Pigmentiphaga aceris: one gene and its partner. The protein of the gene in region 2 interacts with the protein of the main gene of each other region in a pairwise test. Links are inferred from orthologs where the notes say so. Each region holds a gene or a part of one and is shown on either strand. Other genes may lie near its edges.

Region 1 (6,259 bases), 1.2 Mb from region 2 along the record:
GTATGACGCAGCGCGGCGCAAAATGCGGCTGGGGAATGTGAAAAGCTCATTACCCGATTATAAGGAGCCACGGCCGAGCTGCGGATACCCCGGGTTTTCGACAGCGCGGCACTTGGTGATTGGATCAGAGTTCTACCAAAGTCTTGAAACCGCCGAAGAACATGCGCTTTCCATCGAAGGGCATGTTTTTGGGGTCCATCATCGAGGCCAGCCGTGGATCGTTCATGACCTTGGCATTGATTTCATCCCGCTTTTCGCGCGACTCATAAACGATCCAGGAAAACACCACGACCTCATCTTCCTGCAACTGCACACTTTGCGGGAACGATGTGAGCTTGCCCGGTTTCACATCGTCGGCCACACACTCGATGTATTCGAGTGCGCCATGTTCCATCCAGATCCGTCCCGCCTGCTCGGCCATCTGTCGATAGGCGTCCAGATTGGCGCTCGGCACGGGAAGCACAAAACCATCAACGTAACGCGACATGATCGATCTCCTGACTGGTTCGCAAGGTATACGGATGTGTGTTGCGGGGCGGGAATCGTCGGCGCACCGCACGTGTTGTCTGCGTGCTCAGGATAGCCCTCCTGATGGCAATAGCCGATATCAGCAATAATTCCTTTCTATCGCGGACTGCACCACGCAGGAGAAGCAGATGAAAGTATTCGGCGTTGCTGGTTACAGCAACTCGGGCAAGACCACCTTGATCGAACAACTGATTCCGCGCGCGGTTGCACGCGGACTGCGCGTGTCGCTGATCAAGCACGCGCACCACGAGTTCGATGTAGATCAACCCGGCAAGGATTCCTGGCGTCACCGCAAGGCGGGTGCTGCCGAAGTGATGGTAGTGTCAGGCAAGCGCTGGGCGCTGATGCACGAGCTCCGCGGCGCGGACGAGCCCGCGCTCGATGAATTGATCGCCAAGCTGGCACCCTGTGATCTGGTGCTGGTCGAAGGCTACAAGGCATCGCCCATCCCCAAGCTTGAGGTCTGGCGCGCTGAAAATGGCAAACCGCGTCTGCCCGACGACGACGCGCACATTGTGGCGTTGGTGACCGATTCCCCGGCTGCGGCGGACGAATCCCGCCTGCCTGTGCTCGACCTTGACGATCCTGACGCGGTGCTTGCCTGGATTCTCGATTATCTGGCGTGGCCCGAAGATGGTGCCGAATCGCTATTACGGAGTGCTTTATGAGTTTGATGTCCTTGGACGATGCCCTGGTCCGCCTGCTGGCCGGCGCGGATGCCTATCTGCAGACCGTGCCCCATGCTGCGCGGGTGCCGGCGTCGGTACCGCTGTCCGATGCACTGGGCCGGGTGCTGGCAACGGATATCGCGTCGTCCATGTCCGTGCCTTCGGTCGAGAACTCGGCCATGGATGGATACGCATTGCGAGCCGCCGATGTGGTGGCGGGTGGCCCTGGCTTGGCGATATCGCAGCGTGTCGCGGCTGGTCAGGTGCCGACCCCGCTGACCCCGGGAACGGTGGCCCGCATCTTCACTGGCGCGCAACTGCCCGAAGGCGCAGACACCGTCGTGATGCAGGAAGACGTGCGTCTGGTTGACGGTTTGGCCTGCTTCGATGCCGTGCCGCAGGCAGGCGCGCACGTGCGCGGCATTGGCTGCGACATCATGGAAGGCAGCGTCATCCTGAAAGCCGGCGACCGGCTTGGCCCCGCCCACATTGCGCTGGCTGCGTCCACCGGGCTGGATCGCCTGCCGGTGTGGCCGCGTGTGCGGGTGGCTACGTTTTCCACCGGTGATGAACTGGTGATGCCGGGCGAGCCGCTGGTGCCGGGCAAGATCTACAACTCCAATCGCTTCCTGTTGCGCGGTCTGCTGGCCGGGCTGGATGTGCTGCATACCGATCTGGGCATTGTCGAAGACTCCCTCGACGCGACCCGCGAGGTATTGCGCCGGGCGGCGGCCGATCATGACTTGATCGTCACCACCGGTGGCGTGTCGGTGGGCGAAGAAGACCACGTGCGTCCGGCCGTCGAAGCCGAAGGCCGCATCGATCTGTGGGCGCTGGCCATCAAGCCGGGCAAACCGCTGGCCTTTGGTGCCATTCGTCGTGAGGATGGTGCCGAAGCCTTGTTCATCGGCCTGCCCGGCAATCCGGTATCGAGCCTGATCACCTTTGCGCTGTGCGTGCGGCCCGTCTTGCTGCGCCTGGCCGGGATGGCAGACGTTGCCCCGGTACGGATTGCATCGCGTGCCGATTTCTCGTGGCCGCGTGGCGACCGCCGGCGCGAATTCCTGCGCGCGCGACGCAATGCACAAGGCGGGCTGGACCTGTTCTCCAATCAGTTGTCGGCCGTGCTGACGTCGACGGTGTGGGCAGACGGCATTGTCGACAACCCATCGGGTCAGACTATTGCGCCGGGCGACACCGTGCAATTCATCGCGTTTTCGGATCTGCTGTCATGAAGCTCGAACTGCGCTTTTTTGCTTCGGTACGCGAGGCTTTGTCTTGCGATGCCGAATCGGTTGATGTCCCCGCCGAGGTCGGCACGGTTGGTGCATTGCGCGACTGGCTGGCGGCACGTGGTGACACCTGGTCGCGCGCATTGGGCGCGGGCAAGTCTGTGCGTGCAGCAGTCGATCTGGACATGGTCGGTGCCGATGCCCCTTTGCACGAAGGTGCAGAAGTGGCGTTCTTCCCGCCCGTGACGGGGGGGTAATGACAGCCATGACGACCCGTGTTTCCATCAGCGTCCAATCGGAGGACTTCGACGTGTCAGCCGAGCTTGTCGCACTGCGGGCAGACGACACTTCTATTGGCGCGGTCGTGAATTTCGTCGGCTTGGTGCGTGATCGCAATGACGGTGCGCAGGTATCCGCCATGACGCTGGAACACTATCCCGGCATGACCGAACGGGCGCTGGAAAAGATCGTGGCCGAGGCTGCTCAGCGCTGGTCGCTGGCGGCGGTGCGGGTGATTCATCGCGTCGGCACCTTGCGCGCACCCGATCAGATCGTGCTGGTTGCCACTGCCAGCATGCATCGTGGTGATGCGTTCGAAGCCTGTGCGTTCATCATGGATTACTTGAAGACGCGTGCGCCGTTCTGGAAGCGCGAAGACACGCCAGCGGGATCGCGCTGGGTGGAGGCGCGGGAGTCCGATGATGATGCGGCGGCGCGCTGGGATACGCCTGGCACCAACGCTTGATGGCGCTTGGATAGTGTCTAGGGCATGAAGCCCGACCCGGGTCGGGTGGCTGCCTGTACCAGCGCGTCCACCACCACGCGCAGCTTGGGGTGGATGTATCTGGACTTCGGCCAGACCACATGGATCGGCATTTCCGAGCCGGCGAACTGATCCAGCACAGTGGCCAAGGCACCGGATTGCAGTTGCCCACCGACAAGCCAGGTGGGCAGCTGGCACAGTCCGCATCCGGCCAGCACCGCGGCCACCATCGCATCGCCATCGCTGAATTCATGGCGAACGTTCACTTCCTGCGCGTAGCTGCGGCCGTCCTTTTCTTTCAGCAGCCAGGTCGGACGTGCCTTCCGACGCCAGCCAATGATGCAGTCACGGGTCAACAGCTCTGACGCCGCTTGCGGGTGGCCGTGTTGGTCAAGGTAGGCAGGCGATGCGCAGATGACGAGTTTCTGGGTGCCCAGTTTGCGTGCCACCAGGTCTGCATCGTCGTCCAGGCTGCCGATGCGCACCGCCACGTCCGCCCCTTCATCAACGACGTCGATGGTGCGCTCGCTGAACATGACCTTGAAATGCAAGCCGGCATGTTCGCGGGCCAGGGCGGTCAGCAGCGGCATGACGTGGCGTCGCCCAAACGCGGCGGGCAGATCGATGCGTACTTTGCCGACCACCGCATTGCGGCCACTTGCCAGATTTTTCTCGGCACCATCGAGCTGTCCGAGAACCGCCAGACACGTCTCCAGGTAAGCCTCGCCTTCGTTGGTAAGCGTGAGCCTGCGAGTGGTGCGGTGAAGCAGCTTGGTGCCGACCCGTGCTTCAAGGCGTGACACGCTTTTTCCGACTGCCGATGGGGTCAGCTGCAATATCGCGCCTGCCGCAGTGAAGCTGCCTGCGCGCGCTGTCTCTACAAATTCGGCAAGTCCGTCAAAGCGTTGAGATAGGTCTGACATTCTGGAATCTCAGGATCGAATGATTGGAATTTTAGGTGGATTATCAATTCCAGGCTAAGTAATTAGCATGTCAGCTTCACATGCAAAGAAGCTGAGCAATGACCCTGATTTTTGATTCCTACGACCTGGCCGGTTTGCAGTTGCCTAACCGCATCGTCATGGCACCCATGACCCGGGCCCGCGCCCCCGAGGGCATCCCGGACGATATGACAGTGCTGTACTACCGTCAGCGGGCCAGTGCCGGACTCATCATCAGCGAAGGCGCGCCGGTATCCACGGAAGGGCGTGGATACCTGTTCAATCCTGCGCTGCATACCGCCGAGCAGGCGGCAGGGTGGCGGCGCGTGACCGATGGGGTGCACAGCGAAGGCGGGCGCATTTTTGCTCAGCTTTGGCATGTGGGCCGCCTGTCGCATACGTCTTTGCAGGTGGATGGGCGTGCACCCGTATCGTCAACGGCAACCCGCTCGGCAACCGCCAAGGCCTTCGCCTACGACGAGAACGGCGCGCCCGCCATGGTGCCCGTGAGCGCACCTCGTGCTTTGGCGACTGATGAGATTGCACGTGTTACGCAGGACTTCGTTCGGGCGGCACAGCTGGCGATCGATGCCGGCTTCGATGGTGTCGAAATTCACGGCGCAAACGGTTATCTGTTCGAGCAATTTCTTAACGGCGGTGTCAACGACCGAACCGACCGATACGGTGGCTCGATCCCCAATCGCTTGCGCTTTTTGCTTGAAACCTTCGATGCGATTGCCGCTGCAATCGGTTCGCATCGTGTAGGCATTCGCATCTCGCCGTTCGGACGGCTGTACGACATGCCTGCTTTTGAGGGCGAGGCCGATACGTGGCTGGCCCTGGCCGAAGCCCTGGCACCACGCAAGCTGGCCTACGTGCATCTCAGCGACCAGCTTTCGCTGGGCTGCGAAAAGATTCCGAGCGACTTCAGTGCGGCATTCCGGCGCGCCTATCCGGGTACCCTGATCGCAGCGGGCAACTTCGATAAAGCGTCTGGCGAACGCGCGCTGCAGTCGGGCGAGCTTGATCTGATCGCCTTCGGCCGACCGTTCATCTCAAACCCGGACCTGGTCGAACGCATGAGGCACGATTGGCCAATCGCACCCGCAGACCGCGCAACGTTCTACGGCAGCAGCGGTGCAAAAGGCTATACCGATTACCCGCGTTATCAGCCTGCGGCACTGCCCCAAGATGCGGATGTTTCCTTGGTGAACCCGGCATGATGCAAACACATCAACGCTTGGATGCCGGGGCGGACGACAAGCTGAAGGCGGTGCTTGACCGAGAGGAAATCCGCAATCTGCGCAGCCTGTACGCCCACTTCCTGGACGGCAATCTGCTGGACCGTCTGGACGACATCTTCACGGTGGATGCGGTGGCAGATACGGGCCGTGGTCAGTGGAACGGGCGGCAAGAGATTCGCGATGGATTGCGCGCCGCTTTTCAGGAGTACGACCGTGATGGCCAGGGTCGTTATCCGTTCATGCACGCCGTGACCAATCACTGGATCGAGATACTGGGGCCGGATATCGCCGAGGGGCGTTGCTACCTGATCGATTTCGAGACCGCGTCCAAGCCTGATCCCAATCCGCTTTTGCTGCTTGGCATCTACGCCGACGAGTACAAGCGCGTCGATGGCAACTGGCGCATCAGCCGGTCTCGTCTCGAACACATCTGGCCGCAGCGCAATGGCGGGGGCGGCACGCCAGGAGACGGGTTGGTCCTTCCTGAGTAGAAGGCTGGGTGTTTGTTGGGGCGAACATATCTGGCAGAGGTGCCGCCAGATATGCCCCGACACCTCAAGCCTTCAACGTGCTGATCCTGTCAGCCCGCCCTGACCAAACTCGCGTGCCCCGCACCCAGGGGCGCGCGGCGCGTGTACAGGTGCACGTGCAAGTTGCCCTGGGCAAGCGCGGCCAACTGGTCGGCGCGCAACGACACCTCGCCGCTGGCAGCCTGCTTACCGGCCTTCAGCAAGGTCAGCTGCACGGGGCCGGCGTGTCCGTCTGTCCAGCGCTGCAAGGTCAGTGCAATCACGGCATCGTCATCGGCGTGGTTGACGGCGGCATTGAAGCGCATCACTCCTGTGGTGGGGTCGATGTCGTAACGCAGGCTGGCCGATGCACC
Region 2 (7,837 bases):
ACAGGGAAACGCGGTATTTTTTGCCTACCCACAAGCCACGCCAGCAAGCCTTACCTTGCATGCAGGCGCGCCAGTTACCGCCGGAGAAAAGTGGATTGCCACAAAATGGCTGCGTGTCAGGCGCTACGCGTAAACTGAAGGCATGGCGGAACAAAGTCTGCTGAGAAGCCCCAGCACGGCATGGCTTGTGGTTGGTGGTTTTCCTGGTCATGCCAGGCAGCCAGACACGTTGCCGGACTGCTTCTTTTCTTACCGCCTTTGCACGGACCACTCTTGACCGACAGGATCATCCCGCTCGTCGACGCGCGCAGCTTGCATGGCAAGCTGCCTGCCCCTGCACGCCCGCCCGTACCGGGCGAAGTGCTGCTGGACCGGCGTGCACGGGCATTGCGCGACCTGCGCATATCCGTGACCGATCGCTGCAACTTTCGCTGCGTGTACTGCATGCCCAAGGAAGTGTTCGACAAGGACTATGCTTACCTGCCGCATGGGTCTTTGCTCAGCTTCGAGGAAATTGCCCGGCTGTCCACGGTGTTCGCGCAGCACGGCACGGAAAAGCTGCGCCTGACGGGTGGCGAGCCACTGTTGCGCCGTCAGGTGGAATCTCTGATCGAATTGCTTGCCAAGATCCGCACACCTGCAGGCAAGCCCCTGGACCTGACACTGACTACCAACGCATCCTTGCTGGCCCGCAAAGCACGCGGCTTGGCGGCCGCTGGCCTGAATCGGGTCACGGTCAGCCTGGATGCCTTGGACGACAAGGTGTTCCGGGCGATGAACGATGTGGACTTTCCGGTCTCGGAAGTTCTGCGCGGCATTGATGCCGCTGCGGAGGCGGGTCTGGGGCCCGTCAAGGTGAACATGGTCGTCAAACGTGGCGTCAATGACGACCAGGTCTTGCCGATGGCCCGGTATTTCCGGGGCAGCGGCCACATTCTTCGCTTCATCGAATATATGGACGTTGGCGCATCCAACGGCTGGAACCTGAATGAAGTGGTGCCTTCGCGCACGCTGATCGAACAGTTGAGTGAGATTGCGCCACTGGTGCCGGTTGCAGCTGCCTATTCAGGCGAGGTTGCCGAACGCTGGCGCTACACCGACGGCAGCGGTGAAATCGGCGTCATTTCAAGCGTGACGCAGGCTTTCTGCGGCACCTGTACGCGCGCACGGCTGTCAACCGACGGCAAGCTCTACCTGTGCCTGTTCGCAGATCAGGGCTATGACCTGAAGACCTTGTTGCGCAACGGCGCAGATGACACGACCTTGGCTACCGCCATGGCGGGCATCTGGCAGCAACGCAATGACAACTACTCAGAGCGCCGCAGCGCCGACACCCAGCGCGCCAACAAGATCGAGATGAGTTATATCGGCGGTTGAGCACGTGCGTTCACCGATCCCTACCCACGATATTGCGGGCCTGATTCTGGCGGGTGGACAAGGCTCGCGCATGGGTGGCGTGGACAAGGGCTTGCAGGACTTGCATGGCCGCCCTTTGGTTGCCCATGTGCATGAACGACTGGCCGCCCAGGTGGCCACGGTGCTGATCAGCGCCAACCGCCATCACGACCAATACCGCGCGTGGAGCAGCCAGGTGCTGCCAGACAACATTGCCGACTACCCTGGCCCGCTGGCGGGCATTGAAGCCGCATTGACAGCCCTCGCATCACAAGCCCCCGCCCTGCCCTGGCTGGCAACGGTTCCCTGCGACGCGCCTTGCCTGCCTGCCAACCTGATCGAGCGACTGGCAACGGCGGCTGCCAACCAGCAATGCCACGTCGCCATTGCCCACCACGGCGACCGCGTGCACCCAGTCTTTGCGTTGATCCACATAGACAGCCTGCCCGCACTGCGCGCCTACATTGCCACCGGGCGCAGGCGGGCCGATGGCTGGTATGCCGACCTGCCACATGCCTACGCAGACTTCAGCGACGGCAAAGACGCGTTCATCAACGTGAACACACACGAAGAACTCGCCGCGCTGAGTTCGGCTCAGAAATAAAAAGGGGCTGGACCTTTGAAAGTCCAACCCCCTCTTCCCTACCGACTGCCTGAGATCAAACAGCCGAAATCACTTCCGCCGGCTGATTCGTCAAGATCGCCAGCAGGTGCGCAATTTCCTCACGCATCTTGCGACGGTCGACGATCATGTCGATAGCACCCTTTTCCAGCAGGAACTCGGCGCGCTGGAAGCCTTCCGGCAACTTTTCGCGCACGGTCTGCTCGATCACACGTGGGCCGGCAAAGCCGACCAAGGCCTTCGGCTCAACGATCACCACGTCGCCCATGAAGGCGAAGCTGGCCGACACACCACCCATGGTCGGATCGGTCAACACGCTGATGAAAGGCAGCTTGTTGGCCGCCAGACGAGTCAGCATGGCGTTGGTCTTGGCCATTTGCATCAGCGACAGCAAGCCTTCCTGCATACGCGCGCCGCCCGAAGCCGTCACGCAGATGAAGGGTACTTTCTGATCCAGCGCCTGCTGGGCACCACGCGCAAAGCGCTCGCCCACCACCGAGCCCATGGAGCCGCCCATGAATTCGAATTCAAAGCAGGCAACCACCACAGGAATGGCCAGAATCGAGCCGCCCATGGCGACCAGGGCATCGGTCTCACCGGTTTGCGCCATGGCATCTTGCAGACGGTCCGGGTACTTTTTCGAGTCCCTGAACTTCAGGCTGTCGATCGGCAGCGTGCCCACGCCGATCTCGTAGCGGCCTTCGGCGTCCAGCAAGGAATCGATGCGCTCGCGCGCGCCAATGCGCATGTGGTGGTCGCACTTCGGGCAGACCTGAAGGTTCTTGGCGAGGTCGTCGCTATACAGCACGGTCTCGCAGGACGGGCATTTGACCCACAGGCCTTCGGGTACCCGGCGTGCGGCACTGTCGGAGGTCTTGATCCGTGGGGGAAGCAGCTTATCGATCCAGCTCATGCGGATTTCCTTGTTTCATTGGGTGCGCTGCGCGGCGGCAACGCATCGAGCGCGTGGCGGATTGTACGCAACCACGCGCCCGCTGCGCGCGAAGCAAGCGCCGGCCAGTCGGCTTCCGGCGCATCTTTCACGGCGGTTTCAATTTCCTGGATGAGGCGCGTGCCAATTACCACCGCATCAGCAGTGCTGCCGACAGCCTGGGCACTGGCAGCATCACGGATGCCAAAGCCCACGCCAACCGGCAAAGAGATATGTTGACGAATGTCGTCAAGACGGCGGGCAACTTCAGTCGTGTCCAGGTTGCCGGCCCCCGTCACGCCCTTGAGCGAGACGTAATACACGTAGCCTCGCGCCACTTCACCGACGGACTTGATGCGGGCCTCAGTGGAAGTGGGTGCGAGCAGGAAAATCGGCGCCAAACCGTGCTGATCGAGCAGCGCGCCGAATTCCACCGACTCTTCCGGCGGGTAATCAACCACCAGCACTCCATCGACGCCAGCATCGACTGCCTGGCGCACAAAGGCTTCCTGACCCATGCGCTCGATGGGGTTGGCGTACCCCATCAAGACCACCGGCGTTTGCGTATCGGTCTGGCGGAATTCACGCACCAGGTCCAAGACCTTGCGCAGACCCACTTTGCGCGCCACGGCACGTTCGCTGGCGCGCTGAATCACCGGGCCATCGGCCATCGGGTCGGAGAACGGAACACCGAGTTCGATGATGTCCGCGCCGGCCTCGACCAGTGCGTGCATCACCGGCACGGTGCTTTCGGGCGACGGGTCACCCGTAGTGATGTAGGGAACCAAGGCCGGCGTGCCCTTTTCCGCGCGACGCGCGAAAGCGTCGGCAATGCGGGTGGACTTGGCAGACGAGGCAGAAGCAGATGAGAACGAAGTCGCGGTCATGATCGACATCTCCTTAGAAAGTGATGCCGGAACGTTCGCCGACGGTATGCATGTCCTTGTCGCCACGGCCGGACAGATTGACCAGCAGAATCTGGTCCGGCGACATGGTGGGTGCCAGACGCACAGCGTGCGCAATGGCGTGCGAGGACTCAAGCGCCGGAATGATGCCTTCAAGGCGGCAGCAATCATGGAAAGCGGCCAGCGCTTCTTCGTCGGTCACCGTGACGTACTCAGCGCGCGCGCTGTCCTTCAACCATGCGTGCTCGGGGCCGACGCCGGGATAGTCCAGACCCGCAGACACCGAATGGGTCTCGATCACTTGGCCGTCTTCGTCTTGCAGCACGTAGGTACGGTTGCCATGCAAGACACCTGCACGACCCAGCGTCAGGGACGCCGAGTGACGACCGGTATCCAGACCGTCGCCAGCCGCTTCCACGCCGATCAGCTTGACGGCATCGAAGGGGATGTAGGGGTGGAAGATGCCCATCGCGTTCGAGCCACCACCCACCGCTGCGATTATCGCATCGGGCTGACGGCCGGCAGCTTCAGGCATCTGTTCGATGCACTCGTTGCCAATGACCGTCTGGAAGTCGCGGACCATCATCGGATACGGATGCGGGCCTGCCACGGTGCCGATGATGTAGAAGGTCGATTCCACGTTGGTGACCCAGTCACGCATGGCTTCGTTCAAGGCGTCTTTCAGCGTGCGCGAACCCGATTCAACCGGCACCACAGTGGCACCCAGCAGCTTCATGCGATACACGTTGGCGGCTTGACGACGCACGTCTTCGCTGCCCATGTAGACCACGCATTCCATGCCGTAGCGCGCCGCGACCGTGGCCGTGGCCACGCCGTGCTGGCCGGCACCGGTTTCCGCGATCACGCGGCGCTTGCCCATGCGTTTTGCCAGCAATGCCTGGCCGATGCAGTTATTGACCTTGTGCGCACCGGTGTGATTCAGGTCTTCACGCTTCAACCAGATCTGCGCACCGCCCAGCTTTTCGGACCAGCGCTTGGCGTGGTAGACGGGGCTGGGGCGGCCCACGAAGTGCTTGAGCTCGTAGTTGTATTCAGCGACGAAATCGGGGTCGTGCTGATACTTGGCGTAGGTCTCGCGCAGTTCATCGATGGCCTGCATCAAGGTCTCGGCAACGAAGACGCCACCATAGGGACCAAAGTGACCGCGCGTATCCGGAAAGTCGTAAGTGCTCATGGAATTGAAGACTCGAAAATGGGGGATTCGAAGGTGTCTTGGGGACCGCAGGCATCGGCACACTGCCGAACGTCCTGCAAGTCCGAAGACCCGGCAATCGCGCCTTGGGTGGTCCACTTTTTGGGGCATGTCCCCAGGTGGTCAAACACCGTTGGCGCGTGGCGCGGTCAGCCTGTGGCGACCGCCAGCCCTGCCATCACGTCTGCGCCTGGCGCAGCTTGTCGTCGGCCAGCCTGACTTCAGTCACGAACTCGCGTATCCGTTCCGCGGACTTGATGCCGCGGGCAGATTCCACGCCGCTACTGACGTCGACCGCCGCCGGACGTATCGCCTGGATCGCTTGCGCCACATTTGAGGCATGCAACCCACCAGACAAAACGACCGGACGAGCGCTTGCGCTGCTGACCAGTGACCAATCGAATGTTCTCCCGCTACCGCCGTATCCGTCTGAGTGGCTGTCGAACAGCCAACCGGCGGCGGAGCCATAAGCTTCGCATGATTCTAACAAACCTGCGGCAGTATCGAGGCCCGGACCACCAACTCGGAAGGCCCGCAGGTACCGGTGGCCATAGCGTGCGCAGTCTTCTTCCAACTCATCGCCATGGAATTGCAGCAACTCCGGCCCGACCTCACCGCGTACTGCGTCGATTTCTTCCTTGCTGGCGTTGACGAACAAGGCCACCAGATCGACAAACGGCGGAATGCGTTTACGCAACTCGGCCGCGCGCGCAACGCTGAGTGCACGTGGGCTGGGCGGGTAAAACACCATGCCGATTGCATCGGCACCAGCCTCGACAACAGCGTCGATGTCTTCTTCGCGGGTCAGGCCGCAGATCTTGATACGGGTTCGGGTCATGACAGGATGATAACGTGGAGAGCGGTGTACACGCCGTTGATCGCCGCACACCACCTCCGATCATGCATACGGCGGTTCAGACTCCGAACCGGATCTCATCGCTGGCATCATGCAGCGGCAAGTCGAACTCGGCGGGGTAATCCACCCCAGTCAGATACAGGCCGTCGGGTGCAAAGGTAGGTGCCCCCTTGCGCCGATCACGGGCTGCCAGCACGTCTGCCATCCATTGGACAGATTCACGACCGCGACCAACGTAGGTCAAGGCACCCACAAAGTTGCGCACCATGTGATGCAAGAACGCGTTGGCGGTGAAAGAGAACACCACAAAGCGCCCGCGACGCGTGATGTCCAGGCGGTGCAAGGTGCGCACGGGCGACTTGGCCTGGCACTGCGACGCGCGGAAACTGCTGAAGTCGTGCTCGCCCAGCAAATACCCTGCTGCCTGCTGCATGGCTTCAACGTCAAGCGGATAGAAACTCCATCCCGCCTTGCCCGCCCACAAGGGCGAGCGCACCTGATCTTCCAACAGCAGGTAGACGTAGGAGCGCGCACGCGCTGAAAAGCGTGCATGGAAATCGGGGGATACTTCTCGCGCCCAGCGAATGGCAATGCTGGGTGGCAGATGCGCGTTCACGCCGCGCACCCAGGCCGTGTCGGCACGCAATACGGGGGCATCCAGATGAATCACCTGCATGGCGGCGTGCACACCGGTGTCGGTGCGCCCCGCACATACGGTGGGCACCGGCTGCCCGGCAAAGCGGGCGAGCGCGGCTTCCAGCGTGTCCTGCACCGTCAGGCCGTGGGGCTGCTTCTGCCAGCCCTGCCAGGCGCTTCCGTCGTAACTTACGCCCAGCGCGATCCTGGGCTGAACCACATCACTCATCTACCGTGTTACCGCAACGACGCCAGGGTCTCGCGAGCACGTTCCTGTTGGGCAGCGGTGCCGCCCTTGATGACGTCTTCGAGCAGCTCGCGGGCACCTTCCTTGTCGCCGATTTCAAGATAGGCGTCGGCCAGCTCCAGCTTGGACGCATTGTCTTCCGTCAGGTCCACGCCGACGGCGGGGTCGGGCGTGACCAACGGCGCGAACGCAGCGGTTGCCGGACGGGCAGGCTCGGGTTCAGTCTGCGGCCACTCGATTGCCGGCTCTGCGCGCGGCGGCGTGATGGGTGCCGACGGCACAACTGGCGGCACAGCCGGTGGTACAAGCGGCGCAACCGGTGCCGGCTCGGGTACCACGAGTTCGGGCACGTCGGCCGAGCTCTTCAACAAGCGCGGCGGCTCGTCATCTTCATCGGGCTCAACAGCGGCATTACGCGCAACCGCCTCGGCCGGCACGGGCTTGTCCAGGTCGAGGTTGAAGCCGAAGTCGACCGGGCGAACCGGCGGCGCGACTTCCTCGGCATGCGCAGCCAATTCTTCTTCATCGACTTCCGTCGCACGTACCGGTGCTGCCGGTTCAGCCCACGCCGGCGCAGCTGCCGAGGTTGCCAATGCGGCACCAGCAGCCAGCGCGCTCAGACGCTTTTCACGTCGACGGCGTGCGATCAGCAAGGCCAGCAGCAACAGGAACAGCACCGTCACCAGCGCGATGCCAATGCGTTGGGGCGTGGCAAAGGCTTGCAGACCAGATTCCGATGCATTGGCATCGGCTGCAGGCGTGGTGGTCTCGGGCTTGGCCGTGCCATCACCGACAGGCGTCTCACCAGGCGCAACTGGCGCGACTGTTTGTGCAGCAACCGGGGCGGCGGGTGCCGGTGCAGCGGGCGCTGTCACTGCCGGACCGGCAGGGGCAGCCAAGGCCGCGGCCGATGCCGCACTTGCACGGGCTTCGGCTTCCGCCAAGGCTGCGCTTTGCACGGTCAGCAAACGCTGCATATCTGCAACATTGCGCTCAAGTTCCGTGACGCGCGATTGTGCCTCTTGCAGCGCC

Evidence for each region.
Region 1: the proteins of mobA (region 2) and FXN63_RS09545 interact in binary tests that used the Escherichia coli proteins (3 or more experiments, as listed by UniProt). The link is inferred for Pigmentiphaga aceris from one-to-one orthologs.

Annotation. Positions count from the first base shown.
Region 1 is NZ_CP043046.1:2,240,714-2,246,972, forward strand. Bases 330-3,311 are described here. They hold FXN63_RS09545 (molybdopterin molybdotransferase MoeA), read left to right. Parts: upstream 330-1,192; coding sequence 1,193-2,431; downstream 2,432-3,311. Other genes in these bases: FXN63_RS09535 (DUF1428 domain-containing protein), read right to left, coding at 330-487; mobB (molybdopterin-guanine dinucleotide biosynthesis protein B), read left to right, coding at 657-1,196; moaD (molybdopterin converting factor subunit 1), read left to right, coding at 2,428-2,685; moaE (molybdopterin synthase catalytic subunit MoaE), read left to right, coding at 2,694-3,173; FXN63_RS09560 (LysR family transcriptional regulator), read right to left, coding at 3,191-3,311. In the rest of the region: more of FXN63_RS09535, read right to left, coding at 125-329; more of FXN63_RS09560, read right to left, coding at 3,312-4,114; FXN63_RS09565 (alkene reductase), read left to right, coding at 4,213-5,355; FXN63_RS09570 (nuclear transport factor 2 family protein), read left to right, coding at 5,352-5,867; FXN63_RS09575 (amidase), read right to left, coding at 5,957-6,259. UniProt on the Escherichia coli protein: Catalyzes the insertion of molybdate into adenylated molybdopterin with the concomitant release of AMP.
Region 2 is NZ_CP043046.1:3,415,057-3,422,893, forward strand. The notes cover bases 269-3,190. They hold mobA (molybdenum cofactor guanylyltransferase MobA), read left to right. Parts: upstream 269-1,381; coding sequence 1,382-1,999; downstream 2,000-3,190. Other genes in these bases: moaA (GTP 3',8-cyclase MoaA), read left to right, coding at 274-1,377; accD (acetyl-CoA carboxylase, carboxyltransferase subunit beta), read right to left, coding at 2,055-2,930; trpA (tryptophan synthase subunit alpha), read right to left, coding at 2,927-3,190. In the rest of the region: FXN63_RS14790 (2OG-Fe(II) oxygenase), read left to right, coding at 1-133; more of trpA, read right to left, coding at 3,191-3,835; trpB (tryptophan synthase subunit beta), read right to left, coding at 3,849-5,048; FXN63_RS14820 (phosphoribosylanthranilate isomerase), read right to left, coding at 5,245-5,904; tRNA pseudouridine(38-40) synthase TruA, read right to left, coding at 5,981-6,787; FXN63_RS14830 (motility hub landmark protein FimV), read right to left, coding at 6,796-7,837. UniProt on the Escherichia coli protein: Transfers a GMP moiety from GTP to Mo-molybdopterin (Mo-MPT) cofactor (Moco or molybdenum cofactor) to form Mo-molybdopterin guanine dinucleotide (Mo-MGD) cofactor.